DNA from 2 places in the Stenotrophomonas sp. YJH_SMC_10 genome. Region 2 is predicted to be linked to the other one. Evidence: riboswitches for the same ligand, from Rfam matches in the RefSeq annotation. Region 2 holds a riboswitch; the other holds the start of a gene.
What was found. Region 2 has a riboswitch for glycine ahead of AC5P9C_RS08820 (trimeric intracellular cation channel family protein). Riboswitches for the same ligand answer to the same signal wherever they lie in the genome.

Region 1: another riboswitch for glycine. It lies ahead of gcvP (aminomethyl-transferring glycine dehydrogenase); the one in region 2 lies ahead of AC5P9C_RS08820 (trimeric intracellular cation channel family protein).

Annotation. Positions count from the first base shown of each region.
Region 1 is NZ_JCAFUS010000001.1:44,058-52,084, reverse strand. It holds gene AC5P9C_RS00220 (siderophore-interacting protein) at 1-268, opposite strand, end outside; gene AC5P9C_RS00215 (multidrug effflux MFS transporter) at 410-1,636, opposite strand; glycine riboswitch at 1,937-2,039, shown strand; gene gcvP (aminomethyl-transferring glycine dehydrogenase) at 2,102-4,969, shown strand; gene AC5P9C_RS00205 (VOC family protein) at 5,058-5,468, opposite strand; gene AC5P9C_RS00200 (amino acid permease) at 5,572-6,939, opposite strand; gene AC5P9C_RS00195 (helix-turn-helix transcriptional regulator) at 7,022-7,744, opposite strand; gene AC5P9C_RS00190 (catalase) at 7,859-8,027, shown strand, end outside.
Region 2 is NZ_JCAFUS010000005.1:32,894-40,920, reverse strand. It holds gene AC5P9C_RS08830 (hypothetical protein) at 1-229, shown strand, start outside; gene AC5P9C_RS08825 (3-deoxy-7-phosphoheptulonate synthase) at 525-1,598, shown strand; gene AC5P9C_RS08820 (trimeric intracellular cation channel family protein) at 1,782-2,399, opposite strand; glycine riboswitch at 2,484-2,587, opposite strand; glycine riboswitch at 2,601-2,690, opposite strand; gene AC5P9C_RS08815 (GIY-YIG nuclease family protein) at 2,732-3,007, shown strand; gene AC5P9C_RS08810 (nuclear transport factor 2 family protein) at 3,079-3,510, shown strand; gene AC5P9C_RS08805 (hypothetical protein) at 3,514-3,969, shown strand; gene AC5P9C_RS08800 (NAD(P)/FAD-dependent oxidoreductase) at 4,068-5,348, opposite strand; gene AC5P9C_RS08795 (NYN domain-containing protein) at 5,472-6,251, shown strand; gene AC5P9C_RS08790 (glutathione S-transferase family protein) at 6,384-7,004, shown strand; gene AC5P9C_RS08785 (primosomal protein N') at 7,079-8,027, opposite strand, start outside.

The DNA.
Region 1 (8,027 bases), on a different contig from region 2:
GCAACTGGCGCAGTGTGTAGGTGCGCATCGGTGGGCGCTGATCATCCGGCAGCGCCCGGTAGCGCCGGTACCAGTCGGCACCGCTGGGGACCTGCGGCACCCGCTGGCCAGGCAAGGGGAAGAACACCTTGATGCGCTGGTCCGGGCCTTCGGTCTTCATCCGCGCCACATCGGCACCGGTGAACACCATGCGATCCAGGGAAGGGGAAAGAACGCGGCGCTCCTTCAGCGCCACCTCGAACAGGCGGTAGGTCTGCTGCGCAGCCATCGGGAAACCTCATGCAACGGCATCGGATCGGCTGGCTGTGGTGCATCCGCGCACCGGCTGGCTGGAGTGTCCAGCCTAGTCCGGTGATTTTCCGTCGCAAGCGTTGCGGGCGCCACCGCCCGCCCTACCCCTGCGTGCTGCTCAATGGCCCGTGCAGGCCGCCTGCGCCGCGCGTTCGCGCTGGTGTTCCCAGTACCAGAACACGAAGCCGGCGCCGAAGAACCCGGCCTGGCCCAACGCCAGGTGCAGCGGGCTGGCACTCAGCAGCGGCGACACCACGCCGGCCACCACGGTGCTGATCATCAGCTGCACGAACGCCTGCAGCGACGAGGCCAGGCCGCGCTGGTGCGGGTACATGTCCAGCACCGCCAGCGCCAGGATCGGGAAGATCAGCGCCATGCCCATGCCACCGAGGAAGATCGGCAGCACTGCCCACGGCAGCACGAACTGCGGCGACAGCGCCACGTAGCCGACGTTCAGCAGCACCGACAGCGCGCACAGGCCGAAGCCGATGGACACCTGCCGTGTGGGCGTGGTGTGCCCGGCCATGCGCCCGGAAAGGAACGAGCCGGTGGTCATGCCGCCGATGGTGGGAATGAACAGCCAGGCGAAGCCGCCCTCGCCCAGGTGCAGGTGCTGCATCACGAACACCGGCGCCGAGGAGATGTAGAGGAAGATGCCGCCGAAGCCGATGCTGCCAGCCAGCGCCAGGCGCAGGAAGCGTGGGTTGAAGCCGATGCGCACGTAGTCGCGCAGCAGCACGCGCGGCGACAGCGGCACACGTGCTGCAAGCGGATGGGTCTCCGGCAGGTAGCGTGCGGTGGCGACCAGCAGGACCAGCGAGAACACCACCAGGAACCAGAAAATCAGCGGCCAGCCCGCGCCACTGAGCAGGATCCAGCCGCCGATGATCGGCGCGATCGCCGGTGCGATGCCGAACAGCATCGATACCTGGCTCATCAACCGCTGCGCATCGTGGCCATGGTAGAGATCGCGGATTACCGCGCGGCCGACGATCATGCCGACGCCCGCAGACAGGCCCTGCAGCGCGCGGAACGCCAGCAGCGTGGTCAGGTCGGTGGACAGCGCGCAGCCCACCGAGGCGCCGGCGAAGACCACCAGGCCACCGAGGATCACCCGCTTGCGGCCCCACGCATCGGACAGCGGGCCGTGCGCCAGGCTCATCAGGCCGTAGAACAGCAGGTAGACGCTGATGGTCTGCTGCACCGCCACCTCGTCCACCGCCAGGCGCTGCGCCAGCTGCGGGAAGGCCGGGAAGATGGTGTCGATCGAGAACGGGCCGAACATGGCCAGGCCGGCAAGCAGCAGGGCCATGCGGCGGGTGGAGGGAGCAGCAGCGGCGGTCATGATGAAGGCGTCCGGCAGGACCATGCGTGGCACGCACGGCGGGCGCCGGTCCCCCTTCTGCAGGGACGGCGCCAGATGAATTCGGGTATCCGGCCATGATAGGTGGGGATCGCGCCCGATGCCATGCAGCGGTGCACAAAACGCATGGCCGGGCCATCGGCCATTCAGGCGCGGCGGCCGGCCCCGGAGGCGGCCGGCGGGCCCGCAACGGGCTATAATCGGCGGGCAACACGGTGGGAGAAGCGGAACACCGCTGCCGAAGGCGCAACGCCCGTAATCGCTCAGGCCCGATACCACCCGTAACAGAACTCTGGAGAGACCGGTTCGATCCGGCGCCGAAGGGGCACGAAGCCGCGGTTTTCCGCGCTTCCAAACTCTCAGGCAAAAGGACAGAGGGGCGCCCCGCAGACCGCCGACCGGCGGCTTGTGCCCGTGCGTGTGCCCTTTCCTGACGGATCCTTCGCCATGTCCCAGAACACCCCTTCCCTGCGTGAGCTCGAGCACCACAATGCGTTCGTCGAGCGCCACATCGGCCCCAACGATGCCGAGATCGCGCAGATGCTCGACGTCGTCGGCCACGCGTCGCTGGATGCGATGACCGATGCCATCGTGCCGGCCAAGATCAAGTCGCCGGCACCGCTGGCACTGCCCGAATCGATGACCGAAGTGCAGGCACTGGCGAAGATCCGTGCGATCGCCGACAAGAACACCGTGCTGCGCAGCTTCATCGGCCAGGGCTACTACGGTACCCACACGCCGAACGTGATCCTGCGCAACATCCTGGAAAACCCGGCCTGGTACACCGCCTACACCCCGTACCAGGCGGAAATCTCGCAGGGCCGCATGGAAGCGCTGATCAACTTCCAGACCCTGTGCGCCGACCTCACCGGCATGGAAATCGCCAACGCGTCGCTGCTGGACGAAGCGACCGCAGCGGCCGAAGCGATGACCCTGGCCAAGCGTTCCGCCAAGTCGAAGTCGGACACCTTCTTCGTGCACGATGCCGTGCACCCGCAGACACTGGAACTGCTGCGCACCCGCGCCGAGCCCATGGGCATCGTGCTGCGCGTCGGCACCCCGGCCGAGGCACTGGAAGCAGAAGCCTTCGGCCTGCTGCTGCAGTACCCGGACACCTTCGGCCAGATCGGCGATTACAAGGCCCTGGTCGAGGCCGTGCACGCACGCGGCGGCCTGGTGGCCGTGGCCACCGACCTGCTGGCGCTGACCCTGCTGGCCGCACCGGGCGAATGGGGCGCGGACATCGTGGTCGGCAACAGCCAGCGTTTCGGCGTGCCGTTCGGCTTCGGCGGCCCGCACGCCGCGTTCATGGCCTGCCGTGACGCCTACAAGCGCTCGATGCCGGGCCGCCTGATCGGTGTCTCCATCGATGCCCAGGGCAACCCGGCCTATCGCCTGACCCTGCAGACCCGCGAGCAGCACATCCGCCGCGAGAAGGCCACCTCCAACATCTGTACCGCACAGGTCCTGCTGGCGGTGATGGCCTCGATGTATGCCGTCTACCACGGCCCGGAAGGCCTGACCCGCATCGCCCGCCGCACCCACCGCCTGGCCTCGATCCTGGCCGCGGCGCTGCGCAAGGCCGGCGTGCAGGTCGGTGGCGACTTCTTCGATACCCTGCACATCAGCGGCGTGCATGCCGATGAGATCCACGCCAAGGCTCGCGCCGCCGGTTACAACCTGCGCGCGATCGACAGCGACTCGGTCGGCATCAGCCTGGACGAGACCGCCACCCGCGCCGACGTGGTCGCGCTGGCCGCCGTGTTCGGCGCGCAGGCCGACATCGATGCGCTGGATGCCAGCACCGCCGACGCACTGCCGGCCGGCCTGCTGCGCCAGTCCGCGTTCCTGACCCATCCGGTGTTCAACACCCACCACAGCGAGCACGAACTGCTGCGCTACCTGCGTTCGCTGGCCGACAAGGACCTGGCGATGGACCGCACGATGATCCCGCTGGGCTCGTGCACGATGAAGCTCAACGCCACCGCCGAGATGATCCCGGTGACCTGGCCGGAGTTCTCGCAGATCCATCCGCTGGTGCCGGCCGACCAGGCGCTGGGCTACAAGGAACTGATCGACTCGCTGGAAGCGATGCTGGTCGAATGCACCGGCTACGATGCGGTCAGCCTGCAGCCGAACTCGGGTGCACAGGGTGAGTACGCCGGCCTGTTGGCGATCCGCGCCTACCACCGCTCGCGCGGCGAAGGCCATCGCGACATCTGCCTGATCCCGGACTCGGCGCACGGTACCAACCCCGCCTCGGCGCAGATGTGCGGCATGAAGGTCGTGGTGACCAAGACCGATGCCAACGGCAACGTCGATGTCGAAGACATCCGCCTCAACGCCGAGAAGTACAGCGACCGCCTGGCGGCGATCATGATGACCTACCCGTCCACGCACGGCGTGTTCGAGGAAGAGGTGGTCGAGATCTGCGAGATCATCCACAAGCACGGCGGCCAGGTGTACACCGACGGCGCCAACATGAACGCGCTGGTCGGCGTGGCCAAGCCGGGCAAGTGGGGTTCGGACGTATCGCACCTGAACCTGCACAAGACGTTCTGCATCCCGCACGGCGGTGGCGGCCCGGGCGTCGGCCCGTGCGCGGTCAAGGAGCACCTGGCGCCGTTCCTGCCGGGCAAGCTGGGTGACAACGGTCCGGTCGGCATGGTCAGCGCGGCCAGCTTCGGCAGCGCCTCGATCCTGCCGATCAGCTGGATGTACATCGCGATGATGGGCCGCGAAGGCCTGCGCAAGGCTACCCAGGTCGCGCAGCTCAATGCCAACTACATCGCCAAGCGCCTGGCGCCGCACTTCAAGACGCTGTACACCGGCCGCAACGGCCTGGTGGCGCATGAGTGCATCCTCGACGTGCGCCCGCTGGAGAAGACCAGCGGCATCGGCGCCGAGGACGTGGCCAAGCGCCTGATCGACTTCGGCTTCCACGCCCCCACCCTGAGCTTCCCGGTGGCGGGCACGCTGATGGTCGAACCGACCGAGAGCGAGTCGCTGCACGAACTGGATCGTTTCGTCGACGCGATGATCCAGATCCGCGAGGAAATCACCGCGATCGAAGACGGCCGCCTGGACCGCGAGGACAATCCGCTGAAGAACGCGCCGCACACTGCCACCGCGGTGACCGCCAGCGAGTGGACCCACGCCTATCCGCGCGAGCTGGCCGCCTTCCCGCTGGCCAGCCTGAAGCAGAGCAAGTACTGGCCGCCGGTGGCGCGCGTGGACAACGTGTACGGCGACAAGAACGTGATGTGCGCCTGCATCCCGGTCGATGCCTACAAGGATGATGAAGTCGAGGCGTGATTCCCCGCTGCATCGGATGACAAAACGGCCCGCGAAAGCGGGCCGTTTTTCATAAGGGCGCGTGGACCAAGGTCCACACCCACAATAATCACGGGTCCGGCATCTGCCCCAGGCTCAACTGCCACGATACGCCGAAGCGGTCCTGCACCCAGCCGTAGCGGTTGCTGAAATCGTACTCGCCCACCGGCATCAGCCAGTGCCCGCCCTCGCCCAGCACGCGTGCCGCGCGCTCGAACTGTTCAGCACCGGAACACTCGACGAACAGCGAGATCGACGGCGAGAAGGTGAAATCGTGCACGTCCAGGCTGTCGAAGCACAGGTAGTGGGTGCCGCCGAGCAGGAAGATGGCCTGGCGGACCTGGCCGGACACGCCAGCGCCGGCACCGTCAGGATGGCGCTGCAGGGCCAGCAGGCGGAAATCGGCAAAGGCTTCGGCGTACAGGGCCAGCGCGGCCTCGGCCTGGCCGGTGAACATCAGGAAGGGACGGCTGCGCAGCATGCGGTACTCCTGGTCGACAGGCCGTTGACGGCCTACATGATCAGGATGGCACGGCGGATGTGCAGCCCCCGTGGTAGTGCCGGCCGCCGGCCGGCCCCCCCCATCAAGCCTCGCGCATGCGCCGGGCGATGGCGCTGCCGGCGGCGATGGTGGCCGTCAGCGCCACCATCGACAGGAACTGCAGGCGCGTGTGCGATTCACTCAGCAGCAGGCCGAAGATCAGCGCCAGAATCGCCAGTGCACAGCAGGTCAGCCACGGGAAGCCGGCCATGCGGAACGGCAGCCGGGTGCCACGCCGATCCGCGCGGCGGCGCAGCACCAGCTGCGACACCAGCGACAGCGTCCACACCAGCAGGCAGGTGGAACCGACGATGTTCAGCAGCACCGGCAGCACCCGGTCGGGGAACAGCAGTTCCATCACCGTGGCGGCGAAACCGAACAGCACGCTGGCCAGCACGGCAATCACCGGCACCTGGCGCGGATCGGTCCAGCCCAGCACGGCCGGGGCTTCGCGGCGCTGCGCCAGCGAGTACATCATGCGCGAGGCGCCGTAGAGGTTGGCATTGAGCGCCGACAGCAGCGCGATCACCGCGATCAGGGTGATGGCGGTGCCCGCGCCCGGAATACGGGCAATGTCCAGCACGGCGGCGAAGGGCGACTTCAGCGCCTCGCTGGTCCACGGGACCACCGCGATGATCACGCTCAGCGAGCCGATGTAGAACACCAGGATGCGCCAGGCCACGGTGCGGATGGCCCGGGCGATGCTGCGCTCCGGGTCTTCGGTCTCGGCTGCGGCAACGGCCACGATCTCGGTGCCGCCGAAGGCGAACACCACCACCAGCAGCGCCGCGCCGATCCCGGCCAGGCCCTTCGGTGCAAAACCACCGTGTTCGGTGAAGTTGCTCAGGCCCGGGGAGGTCACCTGCGGCAGCCATCCCATCAGCAACGCCACGCCAATGGCGATGAACGCCAGGATCGCCGCGACCTTGAGGATGGCAAACCAGAATTCGAACTCGCCGAAGTTCTTCACCCCCAGCAGGTTGATCGCGGTGAAGAACAGCATGAAGGCCAACGCCGCCATCGGCACCGGTACGGCCGGCCAGACCGTCGCCAGCAGCCCGGCCGCGCCCACCGCTTCGGCGGCGATCACGATCACCAGCTGCACCCACCACAGCCAGCCGACCGTGGCGCCCGCGGTGGCGCCCATGGCATCGGCGGCATAGACCGAGAACGCGCCACTGGTCGGCTTGGCCGCCGCCATCTCGCCCAGCGCGTTCATGACGATGATCACCAGCGCGCCGGCCACCAGATAGGACACCAGCACCGCCGGCCCGGCGGCCTGCACTCCCACGCCCGAGCCGAGGAACAGGCCGGCGCCGATGGCGCTGCCCAGGCCCATCATGATCAGCTGGCGGGGCTTGAGCGAATGTCCGAGGCGGGACGGCGAAGCGGTCGGAATCGAGTTGGGCATCGGCGGGGCTGGCGGCGGGCTACAGGGGCGACACCTTACCCTGTCCCGTGCCTGCCCGGATAGGCACAGCGCAGCAGCCGGCTCAGGCCAGCGCCGGCTCGCCGATACCACCGCCGATACGGGCGCGATAGGCACGCGGCGAGAAACCGGTTTCAGCCTTGAACTTGCGGGTGAACGCGCTCTGGTCGCTGAAACCGCAGGCCTGGCCGATGCAGGCAATGCTGTCGTCGCCATGCAGCAGGTGCATGGCCATCTGGATCCGCAGCCGGGTCAGCACCTGCTGCGGGGTCATCTGGAACACCTTGCGGAAGCTGCGTTCCAGCTTGGACAGCGAGAAGCCGGTGATGTCCAGCAGGGTCTGCATGCGCACGTTCTCGGCGTAGTGCGCGTTGAGGTGGGCCAGCGCCAGCCGCAGCTGTTCGTACTGGGTGCCCAGGCTGTCCTTCTGGCCCAGGTCGCGGGAAATGCCGATCAGGCCCGCGATGGCGCCATCAACCACCAGCGGACGCTTGCAGGTCAGGCACCAGCCCGGTTCGCGGTTGGCGAACAGGTGCAGCTCCATCAGGTTCTCGATCACCTCGCCGGACAGGACGCGGGCGTCCTGGTCGACGTAGTCGGCGCTGAGGCCGGTCGGGTAGATCTCGGCTGCGGTACGCCCGATCACGTCCTTGCGCGCGCGCAGGCCCAGCCGCCGCAGCATGGTCTGGTTGACGTGGGTGTAACGCCCCTGGCGGTCCTTGATGAAGAACAGCACGTCCGGGATGGCGTCGAACAGGGCTTCGATGTCGGCGGGCTCGACTCGCATGCGGCAAGCATACCCGAGCCTGCTTTTGCCCGTACGTTCACCTTTGCCGGACCGTGGTTTAACGGGACCGGTCCCAGTGTGGTGGCTCCCCTTGACGATCCGGAGCCACCGTCCATGGCCGCCAGCAAGCCCACCGGCAAGCGCGCAACTGCCCACCCCGAAGACCTGCATCGCGGCCAAGGCGGCGAGCTGCACCTCCAGGCCGGCGGCAGCCACCCGGCAATGACCACCGACCAGGGCATTCCGGTGGCAGACAACCAGAACTCGCTGCGGCAGGGGCCGA
Region 2 (8,027 bases):
CGGTCCGCTTGGCGACAGCCCGGCATTGCAGTTGCCGGGGCTGGAAGGGCCGTCGGTGGCCATCCCGGAAGCGACCCTGCGGCGGTTGGTCTCCGATCTCTATACAACGCGCTCCCTGCTCAACCCCGAGCAGCTGGACGAGGCCAGGCAGGAGCTGGACCGCGTGCTGGAGCGCTGGGCGGACATCCACGAAGGCCTGCTGCTGGACGTGGAAGTGCATGGCAAATGACCGACGTTGCGTGGCTGCCGCCACGTAGGCAGCGCTGGAGCCCACCTCGCTGAACCACGTCCCCAGTTGCGGATGAAACATTTTGCACTGCGCAAAAGCTGTGCTATCAATAGATCCCATGAACGCAGCCGCTACCCGCTTTTACTGGTATTACTTTCCGAAGCCACTGGCGGAGGAAGGACTGCGCTCACCCTGAAGAAAGCTTCAGACGCATTCCCGAAAGCCGCCAGCGAACCTGGCGGCTTTTTTCATGTCGCCACGCTGGGGACCCCCAACGTTCCGGAGATCTCCCCCAATGCCCCCGCACACCGACGACCTGCGTATCCGCACCATCGAACCGCTGACACCGCCCGCCCAGCTGCTGGCGATGCTGCCCTGTGACGATGAAGCTTCCGACACCGTCAGCGCCTCGCGCGCGGCCCTGCACCAGATCCTGCACGGCCGTGACGACCGCCTGGCCGTGGTGGTGGGCCCGTGCTCGATCCATGATCCCAACGCCGCCATCGAGTACGCCCAGCGCCTCAAGCCGCTGCGCGATGCACTGGCCGGCGAACTGGAAATCGTCATGCGCGTCTACTTCGAGAAGCCGCGCACCACGGTGGGCTGGAAGGGTCTGATCAATGATCCGGACCTGGACGGCAGCTTCAGGATCGACAAGGGCCTGCGCATCGCCCGAGGCCTGCTGCGCGACATCAACAAGCTCGGCCTGCCGGCCGGTGTCGAGTTCCTCGACGTGATCTCGCCGCAGTACATCGCCGACCTGGTGGCGTGGGGCGCGATCGGCGCGCGTACCACCGAAAGCCAGGTGCATCGTGAGCTTGCCTCGGGGCTGTCGTGCCCGGTCGGCTTCAAGAACGGCACCGATGGCAACGTCAAGATCGCCGCTGACGCGGTGGGGGCGGCGTCCAATCCGCATCACTTCCTGTCGGTCACCAAGCAGGGCGGCACCGCCATCGTGTCGACCACCGGCAACCCGGATTGCCACGTGATCCTGCGCGGCGGCAAGCAGCCGAACTATGACGCAGGCAGCGTCGGCGAGGCCTGCCAGGTGCTGGCCAAGGCCAAGCTGCCGACCCGGCTGATGATCGATGCCAGCCATGCCAACAGCCTGAAGAACCCGGAAAACCAGCCGAAGGTGATCGACGACATCGCCGCTCAGCTGGAAGAGGGCGAACAGCGCATCGTCGGCGTGATGATCGAGAGCCATCTGGTCGGTGGCCGCCAGGAACTGGTGGAAGGCCAGCCGCTGGTCTACGGGCAGAGCATCACCGATGGCTGCATCGACTGGGATACCACGGTGACGGTGCTGGAGCGACTGGCTGCTGCCGTGCGCGCCCGTCGTGACGTAAAGGTGTCCGAAGCGGCCTGATGGAAGCCGCCTGAGCGCGGCACGTGTGTGGATGGCGGCCAGCGCCTGCGGGGGTGCGGCCGCGATCAGGGCCGGTCGGAGTTGGAGACCGGCCCATCTGCACCGGCGATGCGCCTGGCGCTGCGCATGAGCGACAGCGCCAGGTCCATCGCCGGGGTGGTGCGGGCCCGGCGAACACGCTCCTCAATGCACTTCGTCGTGGTACACGAACTTCGGCATTTCCCAGCGGTAGTGGATCGCCAGCAGGCGCAGCGCGAAGCCGCCGCCCAGGCAACACAGGATCGCGGTGGCGTCGGCCACGCCCCAGTGCAGCAGCAACAGGTACGCCGCGCCGGTCAGCAGCGCGATGATCGCGTACAGCTCCTTCTGGAAGATCAGCGGCACCTCGTTGCAGAGGATGTCGCGCAGCACGCCGCCGAACGCGCCGGTCAGCATGCCGGCGATCAGCACGATCGGCATCGCATGGCCGGCTTCGCGCGCGATCGAGCAGCCGATCAGGGTGAAGGCGATCAGGCCCAGTCCGTCGAGCACCAGGAACGTGCGGCGGAAGTGGTGCATCCAGCGCGCCACCCAGGTGGCGATCAGCGCCGCGCATACGGTGAAGCCCAGGTACTCCGGATGCTTCACCCAGCCCAGCGGGTAGTGGCCGAGCAGGATGTCGCGCAGGGATCCACCACCGAGGGCGGTGACGCAGGCGATCATGACCACGCCGAACAGGTCCATGCGGCGGCGGCCGGCGGACAGTGCGCCGGTCATGGCTTCGGCGGAAATGGCAATGAGGTAGATGATGGACAGCAGCATGGGACAGGCTCCGGGCGCGGTGGGGCCGGCCATGCGCGACGACCGCCACTGCCTGCGCAATGACGGGATGACGATGACCGGTGCCGCTCCCGCTGTCCTTTTGCCTGAGAGTTCAGCGGCATGGGCCGCGTGCCCCTTCGGCGGATCGTCCCGGGCGTGCCCGGTGACCTCTCTCCAGCTCGGCGAGTCGAATGCATGGTTGGTGGGATTCCAGCCCACCGGCCTGAGCGATCATGGGAGCCTGCGCCTTCGGCGGGCGCCAGCGCGGCGCCTCTCTCCTGCATTCGGCGGCCAGTATATCCGCTGCAGTGCAGCACGGCATAATCCAGGCCATGGCCCCGTCCGTCCGCCCGTGGTTCCTGTACCTGCTTGAATGCCGCGATGGCAGCTACTACGCCGGCATCAGCACGGACGTGGACGCGCGTTTCGCCGCCCACCAGGCCGGCAAGGGCGCGCGCTACACGCGGGCACGGCCACCGCTGCGCGTGCTGGCCGTGCGCGAATACCCGGACCGGGCCGCCGCCTCACGCGCCGAGTGGCAGCTCAAGCAGCAGCCCCGCGAGCGCAAGCTGGCCTGGCTGCAGGAACCGGTCGAGACGCTTCTGTAGATCCACGCCCTGCGTGGATGGGCTACCCGGCCCATGCGATGATCGCCCCGCGCCCAGAGCTGGAGACCCGGATGTCGACGATCGCCCTGCTGTTCGCTCTTTCCGCAGCAACGAGCTCTGCCGCCGACCCGGCCACCCTCGCGGCCATCGAAGCCACCTGCCACGACTACGTCGATGGCCAGCTGGAGGCCGACCCGCAGCGGGTCGCCCACTCCCTGCATCCGGACCTGGCCAAGCGCGCGGTCCTCGGCGATACACCCGACGAACGCCTCGGCCTGCGCCGGATGTCGAAGGAAGAACTGGTCTCGTTGACGAAGCAGGGCGCGTTGAAGACCCCGAAGGATCAATGGGATCGCCGCTGCACGGTGCTGGACGTGACCGGCAACGCGGCCTCGGTGCGGCTGGAAACCCCGTGGTTCGTCGACTACTTCCACATGGGGCGCTTCGGCCAGCGCTGGGTCATCGTCAACGCGCTGTGGTACCCGAAACCGAAGGCGCAGTGAGCGATGCGTGCCGCCGGCAACGCATGGATCTCCGTCGTCGTGCTGGTCGCCGGTATCGCGCTGCTGCCTGGCCTGCTGTATCTGCTAGGGCTGGCATTGGTGGACGGTCGGCCGAAGCCGGCGGACCGCGTGCCCAGTGGTGTGGCCGCATGCAGCGGTGAACCACGGGCGGGATACCAGCCGATGAATCCCTGGCACTTCACTGCCCAGTTCTTCGACAAGGACGGAATGAAGAAGAAGGTGCCTGAAGTGGAGCGGGAGGCCTTCTGGATTGCCCGGCGCCACCTGTGGCGGCAACCACAGCGCGGCATGCTGCGCTGGCATCTCAGCAGTACCGCATTGACGATCTGGATCACCCGGCATTGGAGTACCGCGCAGATTGCCGATACTGCGAGAAAGGAGGATTTCTGCCGGACCTGGTCGAAACGGCGGGTCCCCGGTGGCCCGATGAGCAAGTAGAGCCTAGAGCCACGCCATGCGTGGAGGGTGTTGACGGGGTCAGTGCCCTTTCCTGCGGAAAGGGAACCGACCGCGCCGCAGCCGGCCAGCGGCCGGCACTACCGCCGGGGCCGACGGTCTTCCTGGTCATCACCGAAGATGATGCGCGCACTGCGCTGGTAGCTCCAGTACGCCACGGCCCAGTTCAGCAGCACCACGATGCGGTTGCGGAAGCCGATCAGGAAGAACACGTGCGCGGCCAGCCAGAACCACCAGGCCAATACGCCGGAAAGCTGCAGCCGGCCCAGGTGCACGATCGCGGCCATGCGGCCGATGGTGGCCAGGTTGCCGTAGTCGGCGTACTTGAACGGGCCGGGCTCGGGCGTGCCGTGCAGGCGTGCGCGGACCACCTCGGCCACGTACTTGCCCATCTGCTTGGCGGCGGGTGCCACGCCGGGTACCGGCTTGCCGTCGGCCTGGCTCAGTGCGGCCAGGTCGCCGGCCACGAACAGCTCCGGGTGATCGGGCAGGGTCAGGTCCGGTTGCACCTGCACGCGCCCGGCGCGGTCCAGCGGCACGTCCAGCGTGCGAGCCAGCGGTGAAGCGGCCACACCGGCGGCCCAGACCACGGTGCGTGCCGGCACGAACTGGTCACCGAGCGTGAAGCCCTGGCTGTCGATGTCGCTCACCGGAGTACCGGTCAGCACTTCCACGCCCAGCTTCTCCAGCTGGCGGCGCGCCTTCAGCGAAAGCACTTCCGGGAACGAGGACAGCACGCGCGGCCCAGCCTCGACCAGCCGCACCTTGGCGCTGGCCGGATCGATATGACGGAACTCATTGCGCAGCGTGTGGCGTGCAATCTCGGCCAGGGTGCCGGCCAGTTCCACACCGGTCGGGCCGCCGCCGACGATGGCGAAACTCAACCACGCCGCCTTCTTGGCCGGGTCCGGCTCGGCCTCGGCACGCTCGAACGCCAGCAGCAGCTTGCGGCGCAGTGCGATGGCATCGTCCAGCGTCTTCAGCCCGGGCGCATCGTCGGCCCACTGATCATTGCCGAAGTAGGCGTGGGTGGCGCCGGTGGCCAGCAGCAGGCTGTCGTAGTCCAGCGTGCTGCCATCGGCCATGCGGATCTGCCGGGCCTGCTTGTCGATGGCCACCACTTCGCCGAGGCGGACTTCCACATTGCGCTGGTGGCCGAGGATGTGGCGCAGGGGGGCAGCGATATCCGGTGCGGACAGGCCGGCGGTGGCCACCTGGTACAGCAGCGGCTGGAACAGGTGATGGTTGCGGCGGTCGACCAGGGTGATGCGTATGCGTTCGCGGGCCAGGGCACGGGTGGCCCAGAGACCGGCAAAACCGCCGCCGACAACGACCAGGTGGGGAACGCGCTCGCGACTCATCGACTCACTCCAGTGGGGGCATTGGGGGAAGCGCCTGGCATCTTCGCACGGCGGCTACCTGTCACGTCAGCGACCGCCCGGATCGGCGATACTCGGGTTCAGGCAACGGCCCGAGAGGAGCCCATGAGCGAACCGGAAAAGCGCATCGCCCTGTTGATCGACGCCGACAACGCGCCGGCCTCGAAGATCGACGAGGTCCTGGCCGAAGTCGCGCGCTACGGCGTGGCCAACGTGCGCCGCGCCTATGGCAACTGGAAAAGCCCGCGACTGAAGGGGTGGGAAGCGGTACTGCATGAGTATGCGATCCGCCCCATCCAGCAGTTCGCCTACAGCAAGGGCAAGAATGCCTCGGATATGGCGATGGTGATCGATGCCATGGACCTGCTGTACGCGCGCAACCTTGATGGCTTCGCCATCGTCTCCAGCGATGCCGATTTCACCCCGATGGTGATGCGCCTGCTGACCGATGGCGTGAAGGTGTATGGCTTCGGCGAAAAGAAAACGCCCGAACCCTTCGTCAACGCGTGCTCGAAGTTCACCTACCTGGAAGCGCTGGGCCAGACCCACGCCAGTGTGCCGGATGCCGAGCAGGCATCGAGCGAGCAGGCATCCAACGAGCCCGTCGCCAATGACGATGCACGCCCGCGCAAAAGCGGTGCGGAGATGCGCAGCGACACGCGGCTGGTGAAGATGCTGCGCCGCGCGGTGTCTGCGGCCGAGGGCGAGGATGGCTGGTCGCACCTGGGGCCGGTCGGCAGCCAGATCGGCAACCAGGCCTCGTTCGATCCGCGCAATTATGGCTACGGCAAGCTCAGCGACCTGCTGGCGGCGATCGGCCTGTTCGAGCTGAAGAAGGATGGCAAGTCGTCCTACGTACGCGCGCTGCCGAAAAAGAACCGGTAGTGCCGGCAAAAGAACCGGTAGTGCCGGCCGCTGGCCGGCATGCTGCAGATGCCAGATCCCGCACCCGGCACGCACATCACCCACCGATCAGGCGTATCGTTGCCGCTCGCATTGCCAGCAAGGAAAACCCGCATGTTGAAGATCTGGGGCCGTCGCAATTCCAGCAACGTCCGCAAGGTGCTGTGGTGTGCCGAGGAGATCGGCCTGCCGTACGAATCCATCGAAGTCGGCGGCAGCCACGGCGGCACGCAGACGCCGGAGTACCAGGCGATGAATCCCAACGGCCTGGTGCCGGTGATCGAGGACCACGGCCTGCCGCTGTGGGAATCGAACACCATCGTGCGTTACCTGAGCGCGCGCTATGCGCTGGGCACGCTGTACGCCGAGGACCCGATGGAGCGCGCGCAGGCCGAAAAGTGGATGGACTGGAGCACCTCGCGGATGGCACCGCTGTACAGCGACCTGGTCTGGGGCATCATGCGCACCGCGCCGGCCGACCGTGACGAAGCGCGCATCAACGCGGCCATCGTCCGTGCCGGTGACTACCTGGCGATGGCCGATGCCACCCTGGCCACGCAGCCATGGCTGTCGGGCGGGACGTTCGCGATGGGCGACATTCCGCTCGGCTCGCTGGTGTACGCCTGGTATGAACTGCCGATCCAGCGCCCGGACCTGCCGCACCTGGCCGAGTGGTATGCGCGCCTGCGCGAGCGACCAGCTTACCAGCGCGGCGTGATGTCGCCGCTGACGTAAGCGAAGGCGTTCGGGGTCAGAGCCCTTTCCTGCGGAAAGGGATCCGGCCCCGATAACCAAGGGGCTCTGACCCCTCAATACAGATCCGTCGGATCCACATCCAGCGACCAGCGCACCTTGCGGGCTTCCGGCAGCGCGTACAGCTGCGGTACCAGTTGCGAAAGCACGCCATGCAGGGGCGGTCGCTGCAGGGCCGACAGCAGCAGCTGCGTGCGCTGGTAGCCGGCGCGGCGTGGCATCGGTGCGGGCATCGGCCCGTAGGCCTCGACCACGTCCTGTTCGCCCAGCAGCTGCCGCGCGGCCAGCAGGAATGCATTGGCATGCTCCACCTGCTGCGCTTCAGCACGCACCAACGCCAGATGCGCGAATGGCGGGAACCCGGCCGCCTGGCGCTGGTTCAACTCGGCCTGCGCAAACGGGTGGTAGCCACCGCTGACCAGGGTTTCCAGCAGTGGATGCCCGGGGTGATGGGTCTGCAGCCAGACCTCGCCGGGGTCACGTGCACGCCCGGCGCGACCGGCCACCTGGATCAGCTGCTGGGCGAGTTTCTCGCTGGCGCGGAAATCGGCCGAGAACAGTCCTTCGTCGATGCCCACCACCACCACCAGGGTCAGCTTGGGCAGGTCGTGGCCCTTGGCCAGGATCTGCGTGCCGACCAGGATGCCGGGTTGGTCGCCCAGTTTTGCCAGCTGCTGTTCCAGCGCGTCGCGTCGCGAGGTGGTGCTGCGGTCGATGCGCACCACCGGGAAGTCGGCGAAGGCGGCGGTGAGGTGCTCTTCCAGGCGTTCGGTGCCGATGCCCTGCGGCTGCAGCGCCAGGCTGCCGCAGGCCGGGCACGCCAGCGGTGCCGGCTGCCGCGCGCCGCAGTGGTGGCATTGCAGGCGCCGGCCCCCGCCATGCACGGTCATCGGCGCGTCGCAGCGCTGGCACGGCGCAGTCCAGCCGCAGTCATGGCACAGCAGCACCGGCGCGTAGCCGCGGCGGTTCTTGAACACCAGCACCTGCTGGCCACGCTGCAGGTGC